Sinobacterium norvegicum: one gene and its partner. The protein of the gene in region 1 interacts with the protein of each later gene in a pairwise test. Links are inferred from orthologs where the notes say so. Each region holds a gene or a part of one and is shown in the gene's direction. Other genes may lie near its edges.

What was found. Proteins that work in one complex are often made in the same cells at the same time.
Region 2: the proteins of minC (region 1) and L9P87_RS02630 interact in binary tests that used the Escherichia coli proteins (3 or more experiments, as listed by UniProt). The link is inferred for Sinobacterium norvegicum from one-to-one orthologs.

What each region holds. Positions count from the first base shown.
Region 1 is NZ_CAKLPX010000003.1:214,318-222,736, forward strand. What follows is about bases 2,768-5,740. They hold minC (septum site-determining protein MinC), read left to right. Parts: upstream 2,768-3,882; coding sequence 3,883-4,599; downstream 4,600-5,740. Other genes in these bases: L9P87_RS12935 (YebC/PmpR family DNA-binding transcriptional regulator), read left to right, coding at 2,868-3,587; minD (septum site-determining protein MinD), read left to right, coding at 4,634-5,449; minE (cell division topological specificity factor MinE), read left to right, coding at 5,446-5,703; L9P87_RS12955 (tRNA dihydrouridine synthase), read right to left, coding at 5,708-5,740. In the rest of the region: L9P87_RS12915 (nitroreductase), read right to left, coding at 1-59; L9P87_RS12920 (LysR family transcriptional regulator), read left to right, coding at 189-1,079; L9P87_RS12925 (helix-turn-helix transcriptional regulator), read left to right, coding at 1,124-2,146; L9P87_RS12930 (DUF924 family protein), read right to left, coding at 2,155-2,694; more of L9P87_RS12955, read right to left, coding at 5,741-6,658; L9P87_RS12960 (OadG family protein), read left to right, coding at 6,927-7,172; oadA (sodium-extruding oxaloacetate decarboxylase subunit alpha), read left to right, coding at 7,223-8,419. UniProt on the Escherichia coli protein: Cell division inhibitor that blocks the formation of polar Z ring septums. Rapidly oscillates between the poles of the cell to destabilize FtsZ filaments that have formed before they mature into polar Z rings. Prevents FtsZ polymerization.
Region 2 is NZ_CAKLPX010000001.1:606,245-612,105, reverse strand. The notes cover bases 1,903-4,876. They hold L9P87_RS02630 (EutN/CcmL family microcompartment protein), read left to right. Parts: upstream 1,903-3,225; coding sequence 3,226-3,528; downstream 3,529-4,876. Other genes in these bases: L9P87_RS02625 (aldehyde dehydrogenase family protein), read left to right, coding at 3,632-4,876; eutM (ethanolamine utilization microcompartment protein EutM), read left to right, coding at 2,937-3,218; eutM (ethanolamine utilization microcompartment protein EutM), read left to right, coding at 2,622-2,912; pta (phosphate acetyltransferase), read left to right, coding at 1,903-2,594. Also shown: L9P87_RS02660 (EutP/PduV family microcompartment system protein), read left to right, coding at 1-115; ethanolamine utilization acetate kinase EutQ, read left to right, coding at 138-791; ethanolamine utilization cob(I)yrinic acid a,c-diamide adenosyltransferase EutT, read left to right, coding at 796-1,620; more of pta, read left to right, coding at 1,617-1,902; more of L9P87_RS02625, read left to right, coding at 4,877-5,020; ethanolamine utilization protein EutJ, read left to right, coding at 5,042-5,861. UniProt on the Escherichia coli protein: Probably forms vertices in the bacterial microcompartment (BMC) dedicated to ethanolamine degradation. It may be involved in transporting positively charged molecules into and out of the BMC.

The sequences.
Region 1 (8,419 bases):
TGAAAGTCGCGAGCTGATTGGCGGTGTTGAAGGGCTTGGCTGACGGTAATGGCTGACATTTATCTCTCTCGAAATTTGCGGGGTGTAGGCAGTATAATAATTGTTTCTGTATTAATTTAAATATCTTAAAATTAACAACTGAGTTTCCCATTGGGAAACAATAAAGAAGGTGAATTGAGGAGGTGAAGATGAATAAGCTCAATGAATTAATGATTTTTGCCAAGGTGGTCGAGGCTGGCAGCTTCTCTGCAGCGGCCCAATTATTGGGTGTAACTAAATCATCGGTGAGCAAAAAAATCAGCGCCCTGGAGCAGCATCTGGGTGTGAAGCTGTTGCAACGGACAACCCGTAAAATCGGCATTACCGAGGCTGGCCAGGGTATTTATCAGCGCTGTTTAGCCATCCAGCATGAGTTGGACGCTGTCGAGCACGAGGTGGCTGCGGTACAACAGGCGCCGACAGGGGTGCTGAAAATTGGTGCCTCACCGATGTTTGGCAATGCCACCTTGGCGGCAATGATGCCGGAATTTTTACTGCGCTACCCCGACGTGACGGTAAATCTTCACCTCACTGAACTGCAGAGTGACTTGATTGGAGAGGGTTTCGATATGTCGCTGCGCATGGGTGAGATGGCTGATTCGACAATGATTGCCCAGCACCTGTGTACGGTAAAAGTATTGATCTGTGCCTCGCCAAGTTATCTCAATCGCTTTGGGCGGCCGCTGGCACCTGCTGATTTAGAGAGTCATCAATACCTGCGCTGGCAACAGGAGGACACTGCGCCCTTTGAACAGGTCGTGTTGCAAAAAAACGGCAGTTATTATGAGAGCAAGATTAACAGCAAGATCAGCAGTAATAATGCCATCGCGCTGCGTGAGGCGGCAATCAATGGTGGTGGTATCACCATGTTACCGGATTTTGCAGTCGAGCAGCAGTTGGCCAAGGGGGAGCTGGAGGTGGTGTTACCGGGCTACCATATTAATAGCTATCCTATTTCGATGGTCTACCCCGACCGTCGTCAGATGCCGGCGAAGCTGTCGGTGTTTATTGAATATTTAAAGACTAAATTCAACCGTTAATAGCGCCTTTGGCCGGATTGAAAAGACGGGGCCGATGGCGTTAAATGCAATCTCTGTATAAATTTTGGGTCAGCATCATGCCGCGACAGGTTCAGGTTGCCTACACTGGGTTAATCTCGATAGTAGTCAATCATTTACAGGCTTTGGGCATCGATGTCTACTCGTTGGCAGAGCGTTGCGAGTTTCCGCTGGAGGCGATTGATAATCATCGGGTAATCACAGAGGAGTCGTGGCACCAGTTGATTAATGCACTGGTGGAAGATCAGGGCAGTCAAATTCTATTCCGCATATCCCAGGATTTCCTGGCACAAACGTTTTGTCCGACCGTTGTCGACCAGCTGCCGGGAAGCTTCTCCGAGTCGCTCAATGTGTTGATGGGGTTTGCGCGCTCGATGTCATATTCCGACAGGGTGGCGCTTGCGCAGACCGAGCATCACTACCAATTGGTACAAAAGAAGGTCTATCTCGATAGTAAAAGTACGCTCTTCCCCGAGCAGTTGGCCCTGTCGTTCATGATCGAAATGATCAGAATGCTAACGGGGACTGACTGGCAGCCGACAGAGGTGTTTATGCAGTCGGATGCCGTCAGTGATGATTTTAAGGCGTTGCTGGGGCGGCGTTGCAAAATTTATTGCCAGCACTCGCAGACAAAGATTGTTATTGCCAAGGATTTAACTGTTCAAAACTTGGTGTTTCTCAATCATCAAACGGGTTTTAGCGATGACAGTGCGTTACAGGGAGAGGATTTATCGACGGCGAATATAGCCGTACTATTAAAGCCTTATATTGATTACGGGCGAATGCCGATTAATAAGGCGGCGGTGTTGTTGGGGGTCAGTAGCAGAACTCTGCAGCGTCGGTTGTTGGCGCAAGGCACTAGTTATAACGCCTTTGTCGATGGTCTGCTGAAGCAGAGGATGGCGTCGCTGGTGCTGAGCAGTGGCGACAGCTTTACTGATATAGCACAGTTGTTAGGCTATTCAACGCCAGGGCACTTTTCTCGGGCGTTTAAAAAACTGACAGGCATGAGCCCACGAGAGTATCGTCAACATGGCGCTCAAAGCTGATTTTCGAATTAGAAGCTGGAGCCCGGCTGGCTTAGAAATTCGAGTTCTTGTTCGTTGGATTGCCGCCCTAGAATCATGTTGCGATGAGGGTAGCGGCCGAATTGGTCGATGATTTCTTTATGCCTCAACTCGAAGCGGTAGTTATCCTCGTTGCCATTGGCCTTGAATAGTTTCTCGGCTATCTGGTGTATGGCTTTCGATTCGCTGTGCATAAAAGGCATGTATAAGAAGGTGCGCTCTACGGGTGAAAGCTTTTTGTCGGCGCCGATGGCAATGGCCTCCTGCGCCAGGACAAGGGCAAGATTGTCGCTGGCAAAGGATTGCGGGGTGTCACGAAACATATTGCGTGAGAACTGATCGAGCACAATCACCTCGGCCAATCGCCCCTTGGCTGATTGTCGCCAGTCGAATAGCTCACATTGATGCGCCTGGCTGTGTAGGTCGCCAAAGCGGTTGCAGATAAGGCTGTCCATGTCTTCATCCTTCAGCCACCACTGCTTGGGAGTGAGCTGCTCGAACCAAAACTGTAATACCTGCTGATAATGCATACTCTGCCTCTGCTGTTTGACCACTTTGCCTCTAAATTAGCACAATTGGGCAATATTCGGCGGTTAATTGATTGCTAGAGGGAGAAAGCAGGGCTTGTCTTGGGTGAAAAGGTTCACTCCGCCGTAGAATGGCGTTAAAATCATTGTTTTGATCATATTGATAGGAATGGATAATGGGCAGAGCGTATCAGAACCGTAAAGAATCGATGGCCAAAACCTCAGACGCCAAGGCGCGGGTTTACAGTAAATATGGTCGAGAGATATACGTCTGCGCCAAGGCTGGCGGCGTCGAGCCCGAAGGTAATCTGACGCTCCGCAGTTTGATTGATCGCGCCAAGAAGGATCAGGTTCCCAGCCATGTTATCGACAAGGCGATAGACAAGGCCAAAGGTGGCGGTGGCGAAGACTTCGCGACGGCTCGCTATGAGGGCTTTGGCCCCGGTGGCTGCATGGTGATTGTCGATTGCTTAACCGACAACCCTAACCGTACCTTTGGTGATGTTCGACAGTGTTTTACCAAGTGTAAGAGCAAACTGGGCGGTCAGGGCAGTGTCAGCCATATGTTCGATCACAGCGCTATTTTGGCATTCAGCGGTGATGATGAAGAGGCGGCACTCGAGGCGTTGATGATGGCTGATGTTGATGTCAACGATATCGAAAATGAAGACGGTAAAATTACGGTTTTCGCACCTAATACAGACTATTTTAAGGCCAAACAGGCACTGCTTGATGCCTTTGGTGAGATCGAATTCGATGTCGATGAAATTCAATTTGTGCCGCAGAATACCGCCCCTGTGACAGGTGAAGATGTTGCTATATTCGACCGCTTCGTTGACATGCTGGAAGATTTGGAGGACGTGCAAAACGTTTTCCACAACGCCGAATTTGAATAAGTATCACCAATTAGAAGGTTAGAAAGGCCGGCATATGCCGGCCTTTTTTTTTGCTTGAATTTCTTGTTAAGGTACTTTGATTCATCCCCTTACATCATAGAAGCTAACTAGTTTTGTTAGTTATATTTGTAAAATATTTAAGCCGTTTATAACGAGTTTATTTCATTTTTGTGATGCTTTTCGTGAAACTATAAAGGCGTATAAATGGTAACTTGCCGAGGTTGATTTAAGTCGTTATAAAGTGTTCGTGGATTCCTTTGCGATGTTAATTTGCCGTTATAAAAGTAGGGTTTTTATGATCTCGACCAGTATTAACAGTAAAAGTAGTCGTCGTTGTTTTCGTTTAAAAAGTGGTCAGCAAGCGATTACTCATCTGGAGTTAACATTTTTTGAGGCCGTTGCCTTTGAAAAAACGTTGATAGAGACTGTGGCGAAGGCCCCAGGTTTTTTTCAGCAGACGCCGATCATCATTGATGCACGGCCCGATTGCCCCAATTTTCCTCTCGATACGGCGCTGATGCTGTGTCGGCAGTATGGTTTGTTACCAATAGCTGTCCGTAGTAACAATATTGAGTTGCAGCAGCAGGCGCAGAATCTTCGTGTGGCTATTTTGTCGCCGAGACGTTCGACAAAAAGTGCGCTGCCCAGCCTGCCCGAAGCTCACAAAAATAATAGCACCCCATCACGCAAGGACACGGTTATCGAACAGCCTGTTCGCTCTGGTCAGCAGGTGTATGCCCAGGGTGGAGATTTAATTGTTGTGGGTTCCGTCTCTGCCGGCGCCGAGGTCTTGGCCGATGGCAATATTCATATTTATGGTGCTTTGCGTGGCCGTGCCTTGGCTGGGGTGAAGGGGGCTAAAAGCGCCAGGGTATTCTGCCAAAGTCTGGAGGCTGAGCTGGTGTCGATTGCCGGTACTTTCATTCTCTATGATGAGTTGAGTAAGGAATACTGGCAGCATGCAGTTCATATTCAGCAACAACAGCAGGCGCTGACGATACAACCGATGTAATACGGTTAGATATTAATTTTTTAAGGGTTTCGGTATGGCTAAGATTATTGTAGTAACCTCGGGTAAAGGCGGTGTCGGTAAGACGACAACCAGCGCTGCAATCAGTAGCGGCCTGGCACTTAGTGGCAAAAAAACGGTGGTGATTGATTTTGATATCGGCCTGCGTAATCTCGATTTGGTGATGAATTGTGAGCGTCGTGTGGTGTATGATTTTGTCAATGTAATCAATCAAGAGTCGACGTTGCATCAGGCGCTGATTAAGGATAAGCGCTGCGAAAATTTATTTATTCTGCCAGCCTCGCAAACCCGCGACAAGGATGCCTTGACGAAAGAGGGGGTGGAGCGGATCTTAGCCGAGCTGGTCGATGACGGCTTTGAATATATTATTTGTGACTCCCCGGCTGGTATTGAGCACGGCGCCTTTATGGCGCTATATTTTGCCGATATAGCTATTGTTGTTGCCAACCCCGAGGTTTCTTCGGTGCGTGATTCTGATCGTATCCTCGGTATTTTGCAGAGTAAATCACGCCGGGCCGAGCAGGGTAAGCGGGTCGATGAACTGCTGTTGATTACCCGCTATAATCCAGAGCGCGTTGCCAGAGGTGATATGCTGGCAATCGATGATGTGGAGGGCATACTGGCCACTAACCTGCTGGGTGTGATTCCCGAATCGGAATCCGTTTTGAAAGCCAGCAATCAGGGAGTGCCAGTTATTCATGATCAAGATAGTCGTGCTGGCTTGGCCTACCAAGACGCTGTTGGACGCTTATTGGGTGAGGAAGTGGCTCATCGCTTTATCACGGTCGAGAAAAAAGGAATTTTAAACCGTTTGTTAGGGAGAACAGCGTGAGCCTCATCGACTACTTTGTCAGTCACAAGAAAGACAGTGCCACTATTGCCAAGGAGCGGTTACAGATCATTGTTGCCCATGAGCGCAGTCGTCGGCATCAGCCGAGTTACCTGCCGCAGTTGCAGCAGGAGTTGCTGGCTGTGATACGGAAATATGCCGAGGTTGACCAGCAGGACATCGACGTTAAAGTCGATCAAAGTGATGGTTGTTCGGTGTTGGAACTGAATGTGACACTGCCTGGGCGTGCCGACTAGTCCGTTAATTCAGCTGTTGTTGTAGCAGGCGGAGAATCTCTGCAGAATCATTCATCCGCTTGACCGCCTCGAAGGTTGCTGCCGCCTCACTGTATTGCTCCTGCATATACATCAACCACTGTTTGGTGCGGTTGCCGGCATGCTTGCTGGGGTAGGCTTCAATATTGATTTGCTGGAGCCTGATTAGCAGCGGTAATATCTGTTGCCATTGCATCGGTTGGTAGTCGAGCCCGAGTCGTTGGGCTTTGATCATCATCGGCAGGTCGGGGCAGGCAATGACGCCCCTGCCTAGCATGATATCGCGGCTGCCGGTTTGTTTACGGCACTGCAGGTAATCTTGGTAGTTCCAGACCTCGCCATTGGCGATAATATTAATCGGCCAGTCGCCGGCGTTGATCATATGCCAGTGTGCCGGGGGCTGGTAGGCCTGCTTGCGGGTGCGAGCATGGATACAGAGTTCATTGGCGCCGCCGTTGATAATGGCCTGAATATTGTCGTTGAAATTATCACTGTCATTAAAGCCTAGGCGAATTTTAACCGTCACAGGGACTGCGTCATCCACCGCTTGGCGGGTACGGGCAACAATTTGCTCAACCAGTGCCGGTTCTTCTAATAAGATGGAGCCGCCGCGGTGGTTGCACACTGATTTAGCCGGGCAGCCAAAGTTGATATCGATACCAGCGGCGCCTCTGTCGGCGGCGAGAGCGGCGCTTTGGGCCATTAATTGCGGGTCGCTACCGAGTAACTGTAAATAGACGGGGATACCGCCGGCCGTATGGCCGCCACGATGAATTTCAGGGTAGATGGTGTTGAGCCGCTTGTTGTTCAGCGGGGTCTGGGTGACACGGGCAAATTCGGTCACGCAGCGATCGATGCCACCCAGGCTTGATAGCAGGTCTCGCATGGTGTGATCGAGTACGCCGTCCATCGGCGCCAACATAATTTGACTGTTCATGAGTACTGCTAATGCCTGCAATGGTTGGCCGATAGATCGATATCGGCTATAAGCGCGGCATTATAGCCTAAATATTGACAGTGGGCGGTAAAATGCGTCATTATAATGACAGCGCTGTCAAAACTACATTACTGCGGGTTTTAGTAGTTTTTTTACAAGCTTTTTTACCGTTTGATTACAACAATAATAGCCTGTACAGTGACGCAATAATCCACTTGGAATAACTGTTATCGCCAGTCATGGTGCATAGCGGCAGGAAAGAGAGTCAATGCAACAGACAGTATTACAGCAGGGCGTCGACCTGATGCTTTTCGGCATGGGGTCAGTTTTTGTCTTCTTGACCATTCTGGTCATTGTTACCAAGATTATGTCGGCGATTGTGCAGCGTGTAGCGCCAGAGAAAACCCTGGTGACGACTGCGTCAGCTAGACCGACTGCGGCCCCTGCCGTTGACCCTAAACTCACGGCGGCAATCACAACGGCTATTCATCAATACCGTAAAAAACACAAATAGATTGCCCTGTTCGTCAGAATTGAAAATTACTCGTTAGAAGGTTGAATACCATGAATGATAAGAAGCCGTTAGGCATTACCGATGTTGTATTACGTGATGCTCATCAGTCCTTATTTGCCACGCGTCTACGTATTGACGACATGCTACCTATTGCCGAGAAGCTCGATAAGATCGGCTTCTGGTCTTTGGAGACATGGGGTGGTGCAACCTTCGACTCCTGTATTCGCTACCTAGGTGAAGATCCATGGGAGCGCCTGCGTCTTTTGAAAGAGGCGATGCCTAATACGCCACAGCAGATGTTGTTCCGCGGCCAGAACATTTTGGGCTACCGTCATTACGCCGACGATGTTGTTGAAAAGTTCGTCGAGCGCGCCGCTGTTAACGGTATGGATGTCTTCCGCGTCTTCGATGCGATGAATGATACCCGTAACCTAGAAACAGCCATCAAGGCGGTGAAAAAACAAGGCAAGCATGCTCAGGGCACGCTGTCATACACGGTCAGCCCGGTTCACAATATTGATATGTGGGTTGATTTGGCCAAGCGCCAGGAAGATATGGGCGTCGACTCTGTTGTCATTAAGGATATGGCTGGTCTGCTAACGCCTTACAATGCTTTTGAATTGGTTAGCCGCTTGAAATCTGAGACCGATTTGATGGTTCAGTTGCATGCCCATGCGACCACTGGTCTATCAACTGCCACTATTCTCAAGGCTGTTGAAGCGGGTATCGATAACGTTGATACCGCCATCTCATCAATGTCGATGACCTATGGCCACTCGCCGACAGAATCTGTTGTGTCGATGCTGCAAGGCACCGACCGCGACACCGGCTTGGATATCGAAGCGCTGGAAGATATCGCCGCTTACTTCCGTGAGGTAAGAAAGAAATACGCCAAGTTTGAAGGTTCTTTACGTGGCGTCGATTCACGTATTCTCGTTGCTCAGGTGCCTGGTGGCATGTTGACGAATATGGAAGGTCAGCTGAAAGAGCAGGGTGCTGGCGATAAGCTGGATGATGTGCTGGCTGAAATCCCCCGTGTTCGCGAAGACCTGGGGTTCTTGCCGCTGGTAACGCCGACCTCGCAAATTGTCGGTACCCAGGCAGTGTTAAATGTCTTGACCGGTGAACGCTACAAGTCGATTACCAAGGAAACCGCCGGTGTGCTGAAGGGTGAATACGGCGCGGCGCCTGCTGCCGTTAACGCTGAGCTTCAGGCTCGGGTGCTTGACGGTGCTGAAGCCATCACC
Region 2 (5,861 bases), on another replicon or contig:
TATAGAATTTTCAAAGAGGTTGCTGGTCGACCATGGAATAAAAGAGCCAATTTTTGAAATTAGCCAAAAAGATCAGGAAACTATCGTGGCATTAAAAAATTTTTTAATGCGCTAAATTTTATCTTTAGGAGATAAAGATGAAGCGGTTAGTAACAGCAGATTGTATTAGAAAGTTGCACAAGCAGGGAGAGGTGCAGTTGTCGGTCAACTTGCAGCAGGTAATCATTACACCTGAAGCAAAGGACTTGATGAGCAGCTTCAATATTAAGTTGATTGCCGGTACTGATGATGCGGCGTCAACCACAAGCCATGACAGTGTGACTGATGCTGTAAAAAGGAAGTTGCCACCAGGAAAACATGATTCAAAATTAATTGAGCAATTAGTTAAAAAGGCTGTGTCAGAGTTTCAAACAGACAGTTCGGATAGCAATGGTGTGAAGCTGGTATCTGATGCCGGAGTGGTGTTGGTTAAAGGGGGGAGTGTATCTCTCGCAGACTTCGAAGAAGCAGGTGTTAAGAATATCAAAATTGCAGATGTTATAGGCAGTGCTGATAAAAGCAGGATGGGTACGGGTTTTCTAGAGTGGAACAATGCTTTTTTTCCGTGGACCTTAACCTATGACGAAATTGACGTTGTACTTGAAGGTGAGTTGCATATCAAATCAGGTGAACAGGTATTTATTGGCAAGCCCGGTGATGTGATGTTTATTCCCCAAGGGGCCAGTATTGAATTCGGTAGTCCTGGGCATGTGCGTTTTGTCTATGTGACTTATCCTGCAGATTGGGCTTAGTGCGATGGCTGAGCAGGCTTATATCACGCCCAAATACCTTCACGATCACCTCAGTTTAAGTGAGGGTGGTGAAGTGCGCTTGCCAGCGGGTTATTTGCTTACGCCTGCTGCACGCCAGTTGCTGAGTGATAAGGCGATTACAATCAAGTGGATTGATAGTGATGGCAAGGTATATGTAGATAGTGTTGAGTCTCCGGAACAAAGGGACAGAGTCCACCCATTGAACACAGTCGATGCCGGACAGCAAACGGTATGTTCGTATTGCGGCTCCGGCGTTCACGATAAGTCTGGTTTGATGACGCATCTCGATGGCAGCCAGTTGGTATTAAAAACACATCGCCAGATTGTTTTGCGAGGCCAGATAGACAGCCTGATAGCACAGGTTGTTGTGGCGCAGTGTGACTTTTCACAGCACCCGGATTTGCTAGTCGTCGAGGGCTATCTTAAAGATATTCGATCGTATCTCGGCCATATGCTGAAGTCTGAGGTGACGGGGGAAATGCTTAACAGCCTCACTATGGGAGGTCTTGATGAAAACCTCATTCATCAGGTTTCGCATAATCCGATGAAGCACCTAGGGCATGATCATATTGTGCCTGATACGGCACAGGGTATGAGTATTGCGAAGCTGAACGTACTGAGGTGTTTGAGCCGCGAAACTGAATTACTAGCGATTCAAACTTATATAGATACTTCTAATCGTCTCGAGCGTGAAGATATTCCCAATGGGTTGAATCGTTTAAGCAGTGCCTTCTACATCATCATGATTATGTTGCTGGTTTTTTATAACGGTAACCGACAAATATTTCAGCAGGTGACTGCACGATGACACTTATTGAGCAATGCAAAGAAAGCTGTAAGAAAAACCCAAAGCGTGTGGTTCTCCCTGACGCTAACGATATACGAGTTGTTGAGGCGGCGTCACAACTGAGTTCACAGGGGTTGGCGATTCCGGTTCTTATCGGGAACCCCTTTGTGTTACGAGATATTGCCATTGATGGTGGTATCTCACTCACCGGTATTCAAATTATCAATCCAGCCTCCAGTGCAAAATTTGACGCGTATTGTGAAGCTTATCGTGTCAAAAATTCCAAGAAAAACTTTTCTCAGCAAGAGTGTATTAATGCGCTACTGAATCCTCTCTTCTTTGCCTCAATGATGCTTGACCAAGGGGATGCAGATTTCTGTATTGCCGGAAATTTATCAACCACGGGTGATGTGATCAGGGCAGCGCTGCGTTGTGTAGGCCTTGCGGAAAAGGCCAATACGGTATCGAGTTTTTTTATTATGGTTTCACCCGATGGCAGTGAGGTAAGGGCATTTTCTGATGCCGCAGTTGTGCCGCTGCCAAATGAGGATCAGCTTGCCGATATTACAATTGACACAGCGAATAATTTTCAACGGTTAACCGGCATTTCTCCTAGGGTTGCATTACTTTCTTTTTCAACCAAGGGCAGTGCAGAGCATCCGATGGTGCAAAAGGTTCGCGATGCCTTCGAGCAGGTAAAGTCACGAGAGCCGGGGCTGTTGGTGGATGGCGAATTACAATTTGATGCAGCGGTGTCTCCAGATGTTGCAAGAAAAAAGGCACCGGATAGCCCGTTAATGGGTGACTCGAATGTACTTATTTTTCCGTCATTAAACGCAGGAAATATTGCCTACAAAGTAGCCCAGCGACTATGTGGTTACGATGCATTGGGCCCTATGTTGCAGGGCTTGGCTAAACCTGTTCACGATTTATCTCGGGGTTGTAGTGCCGACGACATCATCGACATTACTGTCCTAGCATCACGTATGGCATAATTTTTTTAACCAGAGGAAGCAATAGTTATGGAAGCATTAGGAATATTAGAAACCAAGGGACTAACCTGCTTGATCGAGGCATCTGATGCCATGGTGAAGGCTGCCAGAGTAGAGTTGGTGGGCTACCATCAAATAGGTAGTGGTTTAGTGACTGCATTAGTTCGTGGTGATGTCGCAGCTTGCAAGGCTGCTACTGATGCTGGAGCTGCAGCGGCTGAGAGGCTGGGGGAGTTAGTGGCTGTGCATGTTATTCCCCGTCCACATGGTGATTTAGAGAATATTTTCCCTATTTCAATCAAAAAAACGTCAAAGAAATAAAAACATTTTATTAGGAGCTCAACAATGAACGAAGCATTAGGGATTTTGGAAACTAAGGGCCTGACTGCACTTATCGAGGGCGCAGATGCAATGGTAAAGGCAGCCAGAGTTCAGCTGGTGGGTTATCAGCAGATTGGCTCTGGCCTGGTTACCGTAACGGTGCGTGGAGATGTGGCGGCGTGCAAGGCGGCAACGGATGCGGGTGCAGCAGCGGCTACACGTTTAGGTGAATTGGTGGCTGTTCATGTTATCCCGCGCCCACATGATGACCTTGAAGCGATATTCCCCCTGCAAGCAAAGGGCTGATTAGACGATGCGGTTAGCAAAAGTGATTGGACAGGTTGTCTCAACCGCCAAACTCGACGGTTTGTCTCAGGGAAAATTAACACTGATACAAATGCTGGATGCATCAGGGGAGGCGGAATCTGAAATTGCCGTTGCCTGTGACATCATCGGGGCAGGAGTTGGCGAATGGGTTTTTACTGTCTCAGGCAGTAGTGCTCGTGTTGTATTAACAAATGCCGATCAGCCGCCGCCGATCGATTTATTGATCGTTGGCATCATTGACCAGGTATCAAGCAGTACGGGTATTGATTACAGCAAAAAATTGACATAGAAGGGATGAGTTAACCCTGGGGACAGGCTATTGGCATTGACAGGCTAATTGTAACTGTTATGGGTAAACCTGTGCCTCCGTGCGAGTTTATGGATGAGTGAATATGAATCAACAGGAAATAGCACTGGTTGTTCAACGCGTTATTGAGCAATTAAATAGCCCACAAATAGATGGCGATAGCTGCGGTATTTTTGATCGTCTCGAAGATGCCGTATCAGCGGCGCAATTAGCTCAGACAAAGATTGGTTCGGTGGCCTTAAGAGATAAAATTATCCATGCGATTCGTAAAACAACCATGGCTAATGCAAGACTGTTATCAGAAATGGCTGTGGCAGAGACCGGGTTTGGCCGAGTAGAAGACAAATACATAAAGCACCGCCTGCAAGCTATGAGAACGCCAGGTACTGAAGCCGTTATTCCTCAGGCTATCTCCGGAGACAATGGCCTGTCTTTATTGGAAAACGCTCCATGGGGTGTGATTGCATCGGTTACACCATCCACCAACCCAAGTGCAACGGTTATCAATAACTCGATTAGCATGATTGCCGGCGGTAATGCTGTTGTTTTTGCACCACACCCAGCGGCGAAGGCCGTTAGCCAAAAAGCGGTACAGCTGATTAACGAGGCTGTGGTGGGTGCTGGCGGGCCAGCTAACCTCGTCACCACAGTAACCAATCCCGACTTAGATAACGCGAATAAACTGTTCACGTATGATGATTTGAAGCTACTTGTGGTGACCGGCGGCGATGCGGTTGTCGATGCTGCACGCGCTGTGACTCATATGCGTTTGATTGCAGCTGGCCCGGGGAATCCTCCAGTGGTCGTTGATGAAACCGCAAATATTGAGCGTGCGGCAGTCAGTATTGTTCAGGGCGCATCTTTTGATAACAATATTATCTGTGCTGATGAGAAAGAAATTATTGTCGTTGAGTCAGTCGCAGATCAGTTAATGGCTGCCATGTGTCGTCATGGTGCTGTTGAAATCACTTCATCCCAAGCGGAGGCCGTTGCCAAATTAGTGCTCAAAGATTATCCACAAAATCCAAGAGTGAACTCTCAGTGGGTGGGTAAAGATGCTGCTGTTATTGCCGAGGCTGCGGGTTTTAATGTACCGCAAGAAACCCGTTTGTTAGTGGTTGAGGGGAATAAAGATCATGTGTTTGCAGTAACCGAGTTAATGATGCCTGTCATAGCGTTTATTCGCGCATCGGATGTAGATCAAGCAATTGACTGGGGTGTTGCGTTAGAGCAGGGTAACAGGCACACCGCAGCCATGCACTCTACCAATATCGATAATCTGTCACGCATGGCTTATGAGATTAACTGCTCATTATTTGTAAAAAACGGACCATGTTTAGCTGGTTTGGGTGCGGGAGGTGAGGGGTGGACATCAATGACTATATCGACTCCCACAGGTGAGGGGGTAACTAACGCCGCTACATTTGTGCGCAAGCGCCGCTGTACCATGATCGACTCATTTAGAATCGTATAATAATCGAAATAGGTTGTTGTCATGGAAGCTATAAATCGAAGACTTATGAGGGCTCATACTATTGTCAATGACTGCAGCCCTTTTCACTGCGACGGTGATTACACTGTCGGGGTAGACTTGGGTACTGCTGATATTGTGACAATGGTTGTTGATCCATCGGGTTGGCCTATCGCCTGCTTCTTGGACTGGGCAAGTGTTGTCAAAGATGGCGTTGTCGTCGATTATTATAATGCGTGTAAATTAGTACGGCAGCAGCTTGATAAAGTAGAGAAGAAACTGAATATCTCTGTTGAAGTGGTCAATACTTCTTTCCCGCCAGGTACCGATGCTCGTATATCTACCAATGTGATTGAGTCTGCAGGGGTTATGATTGGGGAGGTTCGGGATGAACCATCTAGTGTTGCGGAATTACTCAATGTTTCTGCTGGTGCCGTAGTTGACATTGGCGGTGGCACCACGGGCACTGCAATTATTAAAAATCATACAATTACCCACTCCTTCGATGAGCCAACTGGTGGGACTCATATGTCGCTAACGATTGCTGGCAATAGACATGTTAGTTTTGACGAGGCAGAGCGATTAAAGAAATCATCTAAAAATGCACAGCTAATGCCTATCGTTAAACCGGTGATTGAAAAGTTTGCAGACATCATTACACAGCATGTTTCAGATCATGACATTGATGAAATATATTTGACCGGAGGTACCTGCTGTTTTCCTGAGATAGACAGAGTCTTTGCTGAAGTGATGGATGACAAAAATATTATTCTGCCTGATTTTCCTCTCTATTTAACGCCCTTGGCCATAGCGTGTAGTGGTTTAAGTCATACCAGCATGCTTC